Regions from separate parts of the Dickeya lacustris genome, predicted to be linked through region 4. Evidence: predicted binding sites of a transcription regulator. Region 4 holds the regulator's gene; each other region holds the start of a gene.

What was found. Region 4 encodes CRP, which controls carbon source genes, mostly activating them, when cyclic AMP is high. Its sites were predicted from a motif close to ATGTGANNNNNNTCACAT; they were not measured.
Region 1: a site for CRP is predicted at 1,382-1,399, ahead of glpT (glycerol-3-phosphate transporter). Genes of this name have one in related genera too.
Region 2: a site for CRP is predicted at 1,062-1,079, ahead of azuC (stress response protein AzuC). Genes of this name have one in related genera too.
Region 3: a site for CRP is predicted at 1,742-1,759, ahead of O1Q98_RS01885 (arabinose ABC transporter substrate-binding protein). Genes of this name have one in related genera too.

The regions. Positions count from the first base shown of each region.
Region 1 covers NZ_CP114280.1:2,869,953-2,873,117, forward strand. Annotated here, with positions in the region: gene glpT (glycerol-3-phosphate transporter) at 1-1,226, opposite strand, end outside; gene glpA (anaerobic glycerol-3-phosphate dehydrogenase subunit A) at 1,535-3,165, shown strand, end outside.
Region 2 covers NZ_CP114280.1:1,657,225-1,660,389, reverse strand. Annotated here, with positions in the region: gene O1Q98_RS07470 (multidrug efflux MFS transporter) at 1-834, opposite strand, end outside; gene azuC (stress response protein AzuC) at 1,152-1,238, shown strand; gene O1Q98_RS07465 (alpha/beta hydrolase) at 1,363-2,394, opposite strand; gene O1Q98_RS07460 (tartrate dehydrogenase) at 2,541-3,165, opposite strand, start outside.
Region 3 covers NZ_CP114280.1:416,433-419,597, reverse strand. Annotated here, with positions in the region: gene O1Q98_RS01890 (ribulokinase) at 1-1,553, opposite strand, end outside; gene O1Q98_RS01885 (arabinose ABC transporter substrate-binding protein) at 1,937-2,920, shown strand; gene araG (L-arabinose ABC transporter ATP-binding protein AraG) at 3,030-3,165, shown strand, end outside.
Region 4 covers NZ_CP114280.1:2,972,151-2,975,315, reverse strand. Annotated here, with positions in the region: gene O1Q98_RS13460 (phosphoribulokinase) at 1-207, shown strand, start outside; gene O1Q98_RS13455 (OsmC family protein) at 247-654, opposite strand; gene crp (cAMP-activated global transcriptional regulator CRP) at 980-1,612, shown strand; gene O1Q98_RS13445 (3-keto-L-gulonate-6-phosphate decarboxylase UlaD) at 1,720-2,367, opposite strand; gene O1Q98_RS13440 (L-ribulose-5-phosphate 4-epimerase) at 2,619-3,165, opposite strand, start outside.

The sequences.
Region 1 (3,165 bases), 100 kb from region 4:
TCAACGGTGTAGCCGACAATGGCACTTGCCGCAACCGAACCACCGAGATAACCGAACAGGCCGGTGAAACCAGCGGCTGTCCCTGCGGCTTTCTTCGGTGCCAGTTCCAGAGCGTGCAGACCAATCAGCATGACCGGGCCGTAGATCAAAAAGCCGATGACAATCATACAAGCCATATCTACGCCGGGGTTGCCCGCCGGGTTCATCCAGTACACCACGGTGGCGATAGTCACCAGCGCCATGAAGAACACGCCTGTTGCACCACGGTTGCCTTTGAACACTTTGTCAGACATCCAGCCGCACAGCAGCGTACCCGGAATACCGGCGTACTCGTACAGGAAATAGGCCCAGGAGGATTTATCCAGTGCGAAGTGTTTGACTTCTTTGAGGTAAGTCGGCGACCAGTCGAGAATGCCATAGCGCAGCAAGTACACGAACACGTTAGCAACGGCGATATACCACAGCAGCTTGTTCGGGAAAATGTACTGCATGAAAATTTCTTTGGCGGTTAACTCCTGCTCGGCCTTTTCGTCATAATCCGGCGGGTAGTCGTTTTTATACTCTTCAATCGGCGGCAGGCCGCAAGACTGCGGGGTGTCGCGCATCATGGCGAAGGCGAACAGTGCCACCAGAATGGCCCCAAAAGCAGGCATATACAGCGCGGCTTTCCAGTCGTTGAACCACGCCATCCCCAGCAGGAACAGCAGTGGGGGAATACCGCCGCCGACGTTGTGAGCACAGTTCCAGATAGACACGATACCGCCACGCTCTTTCTGTGACCACCAGTGCACCATGGTACGGCCACACGGCGGCCAACCCATACCCTGGAACCAGCCACAGATAAACAGCAGGCAGAACATCACCATAATGCTGGACGTCGCCCACGGCACAAAGCCCATCAGCAACATGACCGCTGCCGCCAGAATCAGGCCTGCGGGTAAGAACACCCGTGGGTTGGAGCGGTCAGAGACCGCGCCCATGATGAACTTGGAAAACCCGTAAGCGATGGAGATGCCGGACAGCGCAAAACCGAGATCGCCACGAGAGAAACCTTGTTCAACCAGAAAAGGCATTGCCAGAGCAAAGTTTTTTCTGACCAGATAGTAAGCAGCGTAGCCGAAAAAGATACCCAGAAATATTTGCAGGCGTAAACGGCGATAGAGTGGATCGACCTGGTGCTCTGCCACTCGCGGCTGATGCGCCGCAGGCTTAAAAATACTCAGCATAAAAATCCCCGATAGTTATTTTCTATAACGCGCGTAAGCGTATCGAATGTGCGCAGTCTTTGATGTGAGTTAACGCGCAACTGTTACACTTTTATGACGAAGTACGTCATTTTGAGCTCTAAATAACATAATTGAAATAATCATTTTTCAAATTAAGGTGATTTAAGTCACATTTCTATTTTTGTTAGCGCAATTTGTTTTCGTTTTTTGAGTGTTTTTGTTCTTTATCAATCATTGTTGTGTGGGTTTATGTCTTACTTTGCCTCAATATCCCAATATGGGCGCGATCCAACCGAGGTAAAACAGATATGGCTAACGCAGGCTTACGGCGGGAAACCGATGTCGTCATTATTGGCGGCGGTGCAACCGGGGCAGGGACGGCGCGCGATTGCGCGCTGCGTGGCCTGCGCTGCTTGCTGCTGGAGCGGCATGACATTGCCACCGGAGCAACCGGGCGTAACCACGGGTTGCTGCACAGCGGTGCGCGCTATGCCGTGACGGATAGCGAGTCGGCCCGTGAGTGTATTGAAGAGAACCGTATTCTGCGCCGCATTGCTCGCCACTGTATAGAACCCAGCGATGGGCTGTTTTTAACGCTACCGCAAGACTCCCTTGAGTATCAGGCGCAGTTTATCGATGCCTGCCGACAGGCGGGAATTGATGCGCAGGCCATGGAGCCACAGGAAGCGCTACGCTTTGAACCGGCGGCCAACCCGGATTTAATCGGGGCCGTCAGGGTGCCGGATGGCACGGTAGACCCCTTCAGACTCACGGCTGCCAACATGGTTGATGCCTGTGAACATGGCGCAGAAGTCTTAACCTATCATGAGGTTATTGGGCTGATTCGTCAGGGCTGTCGTGTCGTCGGTGTGCGCGTTTTCGACCATAAACGCAAAATCGCCAGTGAAATTTACGCGCAGGTGGTTGTCAACGCGGGCGGTATTTGGGGTCAGCGCATTGCCGAATACGCCGATTTGAGCGTGCGGATGTTTCCGGCCAAAGGCGCATTGTTAATTCTGGGTCATCGCATCAATAACCGGGTGATTAACCGCTGCCGCAAACCGGCTGATGCCGACATTCTGGTGCCGGGCGATACCATTTCACTGATTGGCACCACCTCGACGCGTATCGACTATGACCAGATAGACAACATGCAGGTGACGCCGCAAGAGGTCGATACCCTGATTCGTGAAGGCAGCCTGCTGGCTCCGCAATTGGCGCAGACCCGCATTTTACGCGCCTACGCCGGGGTTCGTCCGCTGGTCGCCAGTGACAACGACCCCTCCGGGCGCAGCGTCAGCCGGGGGATTGTGCTGCTGGATCATGCCAGCCGTGACGGGCTGGAAGGGTTTGTCACCATCACCGGCGGCAAACTGATGACTTACCGCCTGATGGCCGAATGGGTGACAGATAAAGTCTGCGAAAAGCTGGGCCATCGTGCCTCGTGTACCACCGCGTCAACACCGTTGCCCGGCTCAGAGTCGCAGCCGGAAGATAAGCCCCAGGCCGCTTCGCCGCTCTCTGCGCCGTTGCGGGGGTCAGCGATTTACCGCCACGGGCAGCGCGCCGCCACGCTGGTTTCCGGCCAGCGCGTCGATAGCAGCCTGGTGTGTGAGTGTGAGGCGGTGACGGCTGGCGAAGTGCGCTATGCCGTCGAGTCGCTTCAGGTCAACAACCTGACCGATTTACGTCGTCGCACCCGTGTAGGCATGGGCACTTGTCAGGGCGAGCTGTGCGCGTGCCGTGCCGCAGGGTTACTTTGCCGCCTGGGGCAATCCACCCCGCAGCAGGCCATTTCGCAACTCAGCCAGTTCCTTAATGAACGCTGGAAAGGGATGCGCCCGATAGCCTGGGGCAACACCTTGCGTGAGAGCGAATTTACCAGTTGGATTTATCAAGGGTTGTGCGGATTGCAGTCACAGCCGCAGCAGGAGAATGG
Region 2 (3,165 bases), 1.3 Mb from region 4:
ACCGATGCGATCGCCTAGTTTGCCAAGGCGCGGCGCGGATAATAGCGCAGAAACGCCGGGTACTGCGGCAATTACACCGCTGACAAAGGCAATGTTGTCGATATTCGGCGACAGGTCACGAATAAAAAGCGTCAAAATAGGGCTGATAGAGCCATTGGCCATCTGAATCATCAGCGTGGTGATGCACAGACTGATTATCAGCAGCGGATAAGGCAGCGATGAAAAGACCGCCTGGCGGCTCAGTTGCTCTTTTTTACTGACGGTAATCGCGTTTTCTCGAATGGCGAACAGCGTAATTAAAAAGCAGATGAACAGCATCCCAGAGGTGACAAAAAACACGGTGCGCAAACCAATGGTGTCGGCCATCATGCCGCCGAGCAGCGGGCCAATCAACACCCCGGCCACTTGCCCGGTCGAGAGCGTACCGAGCGCCCAACCGCTGCGGTTACGCGGTACTTGCGAGGCGATGAGCGCCATTGCATTGGGAATATAACCGGATGTTAACCCCATTAACGTGCGCAAAATGAATAATTGCCACACATTGGTGGCCATGCCCTGCAACCCCATGATGACTGACATACCAAGCGCGGCGCGCAGCAGCATCAGCTTACGGCCTTTACGGTCGGCCAGGCTGCCCCACAGGGGCGCGACAACAGCCGAGACCAGAAACGAACAACTGAATACCAGCCCTGACCACAAATTCAGCGCGGTATGGTCACTTACGCCAAGGTGTTCGATATACAGCGGCAAAAAAGGCAGGATTTGGCTCATCGCCATACCCGTAAAAAAGCATCCTAGCCAGGCGGAGAAGAGATTGAGTTTCCAGGTTTCCATAAGGCAGGTATCGGTCGTCAGTGAAAGCCAGGCAGTACACGCGAACTGGCGAAGTGGGCCTAGTATGGCCGTTTTTCGTTAGCCGGGAAATGATTTTGTCCTCTTCCCGTGGGGGATAAGCGCGCCGCTGGCGCAGCGAAAAGAGTGGGTCGGGTGACACGCGCGGATGAGTGAATTGCCCGGAAAATCAGCAAGTTCAAATAAACCAAAACGCCATTCCTTTTTTTATGTGATATGCATCACATAAATCTTGCGTTCGTATTCAACAAAACGTACAATCTTTTACCAGAAAGTTCACAAACCACTCATTCGCTAAGGTGATCAACGTGCGTAAATTCCTGAAAAAACTTCTGGTCGCTTATGTCAACGCCTATAAAGACATTCCGCCAGGTGCCATGCACTAAGTCTGTCGTCGCAGCCAACGCCCGGCTGCCACGATAAACCGCAAAGCACCATGAAGAAGGCCACTGTACAGTGGCCTTTTCTTTTGGGCTGGATTCAGCGGTTAGCGTTCATTACACGCGTTCATTACAAGCGTGCGTTCGGGTCTGCCGTTTGTCCGCCATCTTTCACCGGCCCGCCGAGTTGCGTTTTAAACCAACTGACCACTCTGTCGATAATCGGTTTCTGGAACCAGGTGAGATCGCCATGCTGCGCGCCTGCGACCAGTACATACTCCGCTTTATCGCCTTTCGCTTTCAGCGCCTTATACAGTTGCTCACTCTGCCAGGGGGAGACATGGGTATCATCACTGCCGTGCATGATTAAAAACGGCGGCTCGCTGCCTTTGATATGGCCCATCGAGCTGGCGTTTAATGCTTTGGCTTTGTCGCTCATCACCGATGCGCCAGCAAAGTCGCGAAACGCCGCGCCATTGAGCAACAGTGCTTCTGTCACCGCCGGTGATTCATGCACTTTTTGCAGGTTCTCCGCCAGTCGCTCGCCGATATTGAGTAGATTGGAAATGCCATACAGCGTGACGACCGCCTGAACATCGGAGGACTTATCCAGATAATCCCCTTTGTCGAAGGCTTTTTCGCCATTGGTGGTGCCGACTAACTGAGACACATAACCACCGGCTGAGTCGCCCAGTACGCCAATGCGGGTGGGGTCGATACCGTATTCACGGGCGTGGGCGCGTAGATAGCGCACGGCGGCTTTGCCATCTTCCAGCGGTGCCGGGAAGGTATCCGGGACAACGCGATATTCGGCGGCGGCGACCACGAACCCGGCCTGGGCAAGCGCCATGCGCATTTCGATGTATTTTTCGTGATCGGCAGAGGTAAAGCCGCCGCCAGGAAAGTACACGATGGCCGGTTTCAGGTCAGCGGTGCGCGGCACAATCAGTGACATTTTTAACTGACGTACTGCCCGCGTTTGCTTGATTTGATTATAAATAACGCCACTGAGCACATCGACCTGCTCTTGGGTTTTCGTCACGCGGATCACTTCCGCGCCAGCGGTGTAACCCGGCAGGTCAGCATCAGCAGCCAGCGCAGCGCCGGTGCTTAATAGCAAGGTGGTGAGTGTGGCAAGTGTAAAACGTATTCCTGTACGCATAAAATTCTCCTGTTTAAGCGGTGGCTATTATTGCTCACCAGTGCGTAATCTACGGTAGCGGGGGGGTAACAGGATAGAGAAAACCGACCGCTGAATCACCAGACAACACATGCCCTGAGATCAACGGTCAGCCCCGGCGGTGAGTGTCAGCGACTGAGCGCGTGCGCAATCGCTTTGCCTAATTCAACGGTGTTGCCGTTTCCGCCCAGATCCCGCGTGAGCGGCGCATGCGCGGGCCCTTGTGAGAGAACTTGCTCAATGGCGCGTAATACGGCGGCACCGGCAGCGTCGTAGCCAAGATGTTCCAGCATCATGGCACCACACCAGATTTGGCCTATCGGGTTTGCAATACCTTTACCGGCAATGTCTGGTGCCGAACCGTGTACCGGTTCAAACAGACTTGGGAAGGTGCGATCGGGGTTGATGTTAGCTGACGGCGCAATACCAATGGTGCCGGTACAGGCCGGGCCCAGATCGGAGAGGATGTCGCCAAACAGGTTGCTGGCGACCACCACGTCAAACCAGTCAGGGTGCAGTACAAAGTTCGCCGTCAGAATATCGATATGGTATTTGTCTACCTTGACCTCGGGATAGTGTTGCCCCATCTGCGCGACCCGGCTGTCCCAATAGGGCATGGTAATGGCAATACCGTTAGATTTTGTTGCGGACGTGAGGTGCTTTTTCGGGCGTTTCATCGCCAGTTCATAGGCGAATTTGAGGATGCGATCGACGCCGACGCGGGTCATCACCGTTTCCTGGATCACCACTTCA
Region 3 (3,165 bases), 1.8 Mb from region 4:
GCCATTTTGTGCTGTGCGCCGGGAATATCCGGGTGAACGCCTGCGGCGACGGCGGCGAAAATAGCTGCGCCTAATGCACAACACTGGTCGGAAGCGGCGATTTGCAGCGGAAGATTCATGACATCGCTGCACACTTGCATAATGGTGGGCGATTTGCGCGCAATGCCGCCCAGCGCCAGCAGGTTATGTACCGGTATCTGCTGTGACTCAAAGCACGCCATAATGGCGCGCGCGCCAAATGCTGTGGCGGCAATCAGCCCGCCGAACAGGGCCGGTGCATCGGTAGCGAGATTAAGATCGGTTATCACCCCTTTAAGACGCTGATCGGCGAAGGGGGTACGGCGACCATTAAACCAGTCAAGCACCACCGGGAGATGGTCAAGAGAGGGGGCGTCGGCCCATGCCTGCGTCAACTGCGTCAGTAACTGCGTTTGTAACCGTTCGATCGCCTCTGACCACTCAGGGTGTTCGCGAGCAGCCAGCTGAAGCGGCCAGGCTAATATCCGGCCAAACCAGGCGTAGATATCACCAAATGCGGACTGTCCTGCCTCCAGGCCGACATAACCGGGAATAACGCTGCCATCCACCTGACCGCAGATACCGGCTATCGTCTGGTTGCCAACGCGCTCAGGCTCCGCAATCAGGATGTCGCAGGTGGAGGTGCCGATAACTTTCACCAGCGTGTAGGGCTGGGCACCGGCACCCACCGCCCCCATGTGACAATCAAACGCGCCGCCGCTGAGAGTGACGTTTGCCGGCAGGTTAAGGCGCTGCGCCCATTCTGCGGTGATCGTGCCGACCGGTTGTTCGGCCGTCCAGGTTTCGCTAAAGAGCGGAGCCTGGAGTCGCGAGGTGAGACAAGGGTCGAGCGCCTGTAAAAAGGCGCGCTCAGGCAGGCCACCCCAATCCGGGTGCCAGAGTGACTTATGACCTGCGCTGCACCGGCCCCGGCGGATAGCGTGAGGCGATGTGGTGCCGCTCAAGAGTGCCGGTATCCAGTCACATAACTCTATCCATGAAACCGCATGCTGGCAGACGGCCGGGTCAAGGCGGCTAATATGGAGAATCTTGGCCCAAAACCATTCGGCAGAATACACCCCGCCGCTGTAGCGTGTGTAATCGGGAAACTGACCGCTATGGCACAAGCGGTTGATAGCCTCGGCTTCGTCAATCGCGGTGTGATCTTTCCAGAGAATGAACATGGCATTGGGGTTGTCGGCAAAATCAGGGCGCAATGCCAAAACCTGACCGTGCTCATCGATTGGCGCGGGCGTTGAGCCTGTGCTGTCAACGCCGATGCCGACGATGTGCTGGCGCTGTGACGGGCTAAGTTGTGTTACCACTGCGTGAATGGCCCGCTCCATCGACTCGATGTAATCAAGCGGGTGGTGGCGAAACTGATTGCTGGATGGATTGCAATAAAGCCCCTGCTGCCAGCGCGAATAGTAGACCACCTCTGTTGCCAATTCCTGCCCGGTATGGCAATCCACCGCCAATGCACGCACGGAGTCACTGCCAAAATCAAGACCAAGCGTAATCGCATCCGCACGCATCGTCGTTGCTCCTGTTAATCATGGGGATAATGCTGTCTACGATAGACAGAGCGAAAACGGGCGGTGAGGAGCGATTGGCTGGAAGTATGTATTTTTCTGCCACAGCGCGGTGTTTTGTGATGGCTCTCAAAAAGTTAACGGCTGGTTAAATTTGCTGAATATATGCACGAAACAGCTGTAGTTTCCGAATGTGATAATGCTCTCTCTTCATGGCGAAAATACCCGCTACAAATGACGCGTCTGACCGGGCCGGAAGATGGAATTTATCTAACCTTTTGTTTTTCCATTTATCCCAGAAAAAGCTGCCTACTCATGGCGTGATACACACACGAGAGCAGGCCCGGTTGCCAGTGTGTTAACAAGAATCATCAGCGGAGAAGACCATGCATAAATTCACTCGGGTTCTGGCGGCGATTGGCCTGGCTGCCGTTATGTCACAATCCGCTATCGCGGAAAATATGAAGCTGGGTTTTTTAGTGAAGCAGCCGGAAGAGCCCTGGTTTCAGACAGAGTGGCGCTTTGCCGACAAAGCCGGTAAGGATTTAGGTTTTGATGTGATGAAAATTGCCGTACCGGATGGAGAGAAAACCCTGAATGCCATTGACAGTCTCGCGGCCAGCGGGGCGAAGGGATTTGTGATTTGCACGCCAGACCCGAAGCTCGGGGCCGCGATTGTGGCTAAAGCACGCGGTTATAACCTGAAAGTGATTGCTGTCGATGACCAATTTATTAATGCCAAGGGACAACCGATGGATAGCGTGCCGCTGGTGATGATGGCGGCAACCAAGATAGGTGAGCGCCAGGGGCAGGAGTTATGGAAAGAGATGCAAAAGCGGGGCTGGAATGTACAGGACACGGCTGTCATGGCTATCACCGCCAATGAGCTCGATACCGCGCGTCGTCGTACCGGTGGGTCAATGGAAGCACTGAAGGCGGCGGGGTTCCCCGAACAACAGATCTATCAGGTTCCCACCAAATCTAACGATATTCCCGGCGCATTTGATGCGGCCAATTCGCTGTTAGTGCAGCATCCACAGGTCAAACACTGGCTGGTTGTTGGCATGAACGACAATACCGTATTGGGCGGCGTGCGGGCGACGGAGGGGCAGGGATTTAAGGCGGCCAACGTTATTGGTATCGGTATTAACGGCGTTGATGCGGTTAGTGAGTTGTCGAAGGCGCAGCCGACAGGCTTCTATGGCTCATTGCTGCCGAGCCCGGATGTTCACGGTTACAAAAGTATCCAGATGCTGCATGACTGGGTGACGAAAGGGGTTGAACCGCAAAAATTCACCGAAGTGACTGACGTGGTTCTGATTACCCGCGACAACTTCAAAGTCGAATTGCAGAAAAAAGGCCTGATGTAACGCAGTCGCGATGTAATGCAATCGTCCGGCGTTCAGGCACGTTGCGCCACGCCGGGGAGACGGGCCGCGCCGTCATATCCGGCGGCGCAGACCACTTGAGGATGCTGAAATGACTGAACCGTCACCGTATTTATCTTTCCGGGGTATTAGCAAGGTTTTTCCTGGCGTCAATGCGCTCACAGACATCAGTTTTGACTGTCATGCCGGGCAAATCCATGCGTTGATGGGCGAAAATGGCGCAGGTA
Region 4 (3,165 bases):
ATTCCCTCAATGGATGAAAGCTTTGTGGTGATTCATTTTCAGGGGCTGGACAACATGGATTACCCCTATCTGCTGGCGATGCTACAGGGGTCGTTTATTTCACACATCAATACGCTGGTGGTGCCGGGCGGCAAAATGGGGCTGGCGATGGAGCTGATTATGACACCGCTGGTGCGGCGACTGATTACGGGTAATGGCCTTGCCTGACACGGTGCGACGGCGATGAAGCCGCCGCGAGCCGGTGCGTTAACCCTGCGCTACCACTTCATGGCTGTGCGTTATCTGCACCGCTTTTTCCAGCATCAGCGCCACCGAGCAGTATTTTTCCGCTGACAGCGACACCGCGCGCTCAACGGCTTTTTCCGATAGCGCGTTGCCCGTGACGATAAAGTGCAGATTGATAGCGGTGAACAGGCGCGGCGCCTCTTCACGCCGCTCGGCGCTCAAACGCACTTCGCAATCCGTTACGTCATGGCGACCTTTTTGCAGTATGGAGACCACATCAATGGCGCTACAGCTGCCCGCTGCCATCAGCACCATTTCCATCGGGCTGGGCGCTTTATCGCCTGAATTGCCATCCATCAGCACCTGATGACCGGATGCGGACTCACCTAAAAACGTCAATCCCTCAACCCACTTCACCCGAGCCTGCATAATTTTGCCCTCAATCAACTATTTTTGAAATTTTGCACCGCTCATGTACAAAAAAGCCTGATAATCAGAGCTTAATCATGCTGAAGCGAGACAACACGAGACACTACACTCAACCTGTGTTACAAACGGAGGACGTAAACCCGTGTGTGTCGGGCTGCTGCCTGACTGCCATCGGTTTACCGGCGTCATTGATAGACCGTCTCCGTATCATCCCTGACGTCATTCCGCCAGGACGGAATTTGAATTATAACTATGTTATCACGCCGTACAGGGAACTCTGAGCCCTGTGATTTGCGCAGTGAATTACAACAGAGGATAACAGCGAATGGTTCTCGGCAAACCGCAAACAGACCCGACTCTCGAATGGTTCCTTTCTCATTGTCACATTCACAAGTACCCATCGAAGAGCACTCTGATCCATCAGGGTGAAAAAGCAGAGACGCTTTACTACATCGTAAAAGGCTCGGTTGCCGTGCTGATTAAGGATGAAGAAGGCAAGGAAATGATTCTGTCTTATCTGAATCAGGGCGATTTTATCGGCGAGCTTGGCTTGTTTGAAGATGGGCAGGAGCGCAGTGCATGGGTTCGGGCAAAAACTGCCTGTGAAGTCGCTGAAATTTCCTACAAAAAATTCCGCCAGCTTATCCAGGTTAACCCGGATATTCTGATGCGCCTCTCCTCGCAGATGGCCCGTCGCCTGCAAGTCACCTCGCAGAAAGTCGGCAATCTGGCATTTTTGGATGTCACAGGGCGTATCGCACAGACCTTACTGAATCTGGCCAAACAACCGGATGCCATGACCCACCCGGATGGTATGCAGATCAAGATTACCCGTCAGGAGATAGGCCAGATAGTCGGCTGTTCCCGTGAAACTGTCGGTCGTATCCTGAAAATGCTGGAAGACCAGAATCTTATCTCCGCTCACGGTAAAACCATCGTGGTTTACGGCACGCGCTGATCGGGCGTCAGCCCGTTTTCCATCTGAACGGGTTTTTTAATATCAGCAAGGGCGGCCAATGGCCGCCCTGCTTATTTTGCGTATCGGTGAGTGTCGCGGGCGACGCGTTACGACCAGTATTTATTGATCTCGGTGCGCAGAGCCTCAGCCGTCGCTTTACCGCTCTCAGACGCCAGCGCACGGCCAGCAATAAAGGTCTTGGCGCTAATCCCCTCAAACAGATGAATATCCTGCGGCACAATACCGCCGGTAATTGACAGCTCCAGCCCCAACTCAGACAGCGCGCGCATCCGGCCAAGATCGTCATGCGTCCAGTTGACCCCGGCGAGCTCGGCATCGCGCGAGCGGTGATAAATCGCCTGCGTAATGCCCATATCGACCCACTGACGGGCATCATCAAGGTTCCAGTTGCCATACAGTTCAATCTGGATTTCCCCGCCAAACTCATCGGCCACTTTTTTGCAGGCCGCAATAGTGGCAACGTGCGCCGCCGCTGAAACGGTTATCCAGTTCGCCCCGGCAGAGAATGCCATGCGTGCCAAAATAGCGCCGCCATCGGTGGTTTTCATATCACACACAATAATGTGTTTGGGGTGGCGCTCACGCAGCGTGCGCACCGCCGTCATGCCTTCAGCAAAGGCCAGAATGGTGCCTACCTCAATGACTTCAACAAACCCGCTGACGCGGTCAGCAATCTCAATCGCTGTTGCCAGGTCAGTCGAGTCCAGGGCGATTTGCAGCATAGGTTTAGTCATAACTGATTCCTCTCCAAGAGTGAAAATAGTGAAATCACCGGATTGCGAGCGAGCGCGGCCCGTGGCCTGATGCCACTATTTATTTCAATGGTTCTCAATACACTATTTCAGGTCGCTGGCGCAGACCGTCGATGAATAAAAGCAATAAGGTTTAAACGTAATAAAGCTTAAAAATAATAAAGCCTGGAAATAAATATTGTTTAAAAATAACTACTGTTTAAAAATAACCACCGGTTAAAAATAAATAAGCTTTAACGCTGGCCGTAATAAGCATTCGCGCCATGTTTTCTGAAATAGTGTTTATCAGAAAGCGCCTGATCGATATGAATCGTCGGATTAAGCAAGCGGGTAGACAGCGCCATCGCCGCCACCTCTTCGAGCACCAGCGCATTGTGTACTGCATCCATCGCGTTTTTCCCCCAGCAGAAGGGCGCATGCCCGGTTATCACCGCACCCGGTACGGCCAGCGGGTCGAGATCCCGGCGCTGAAACTCTTCGACAATCACCGCGCCGGTGTTTTTCTCATACTCACAGGCAATTTCCTGCTCGCTCAACGCGCGGGTGCAGGGAATATCGCCATAGAAATAGTCGGCATGGGTGGTGCCCAGCGCCGGGATGTCCAGCCCCGCCTGTGCCCAGATAGTGCCGTGGCGTGAATGGGTATGCACAATACCGCCGATACCGCTAAACGCCTGGTACAACGCCAGATGGGTGGCCGTATCGCTGGAAGGGTTAAGGTGCCCTTCCACCACACGCCCGTCCATGTCTACCACCACGATATCGTCCAGCGTCATCTGC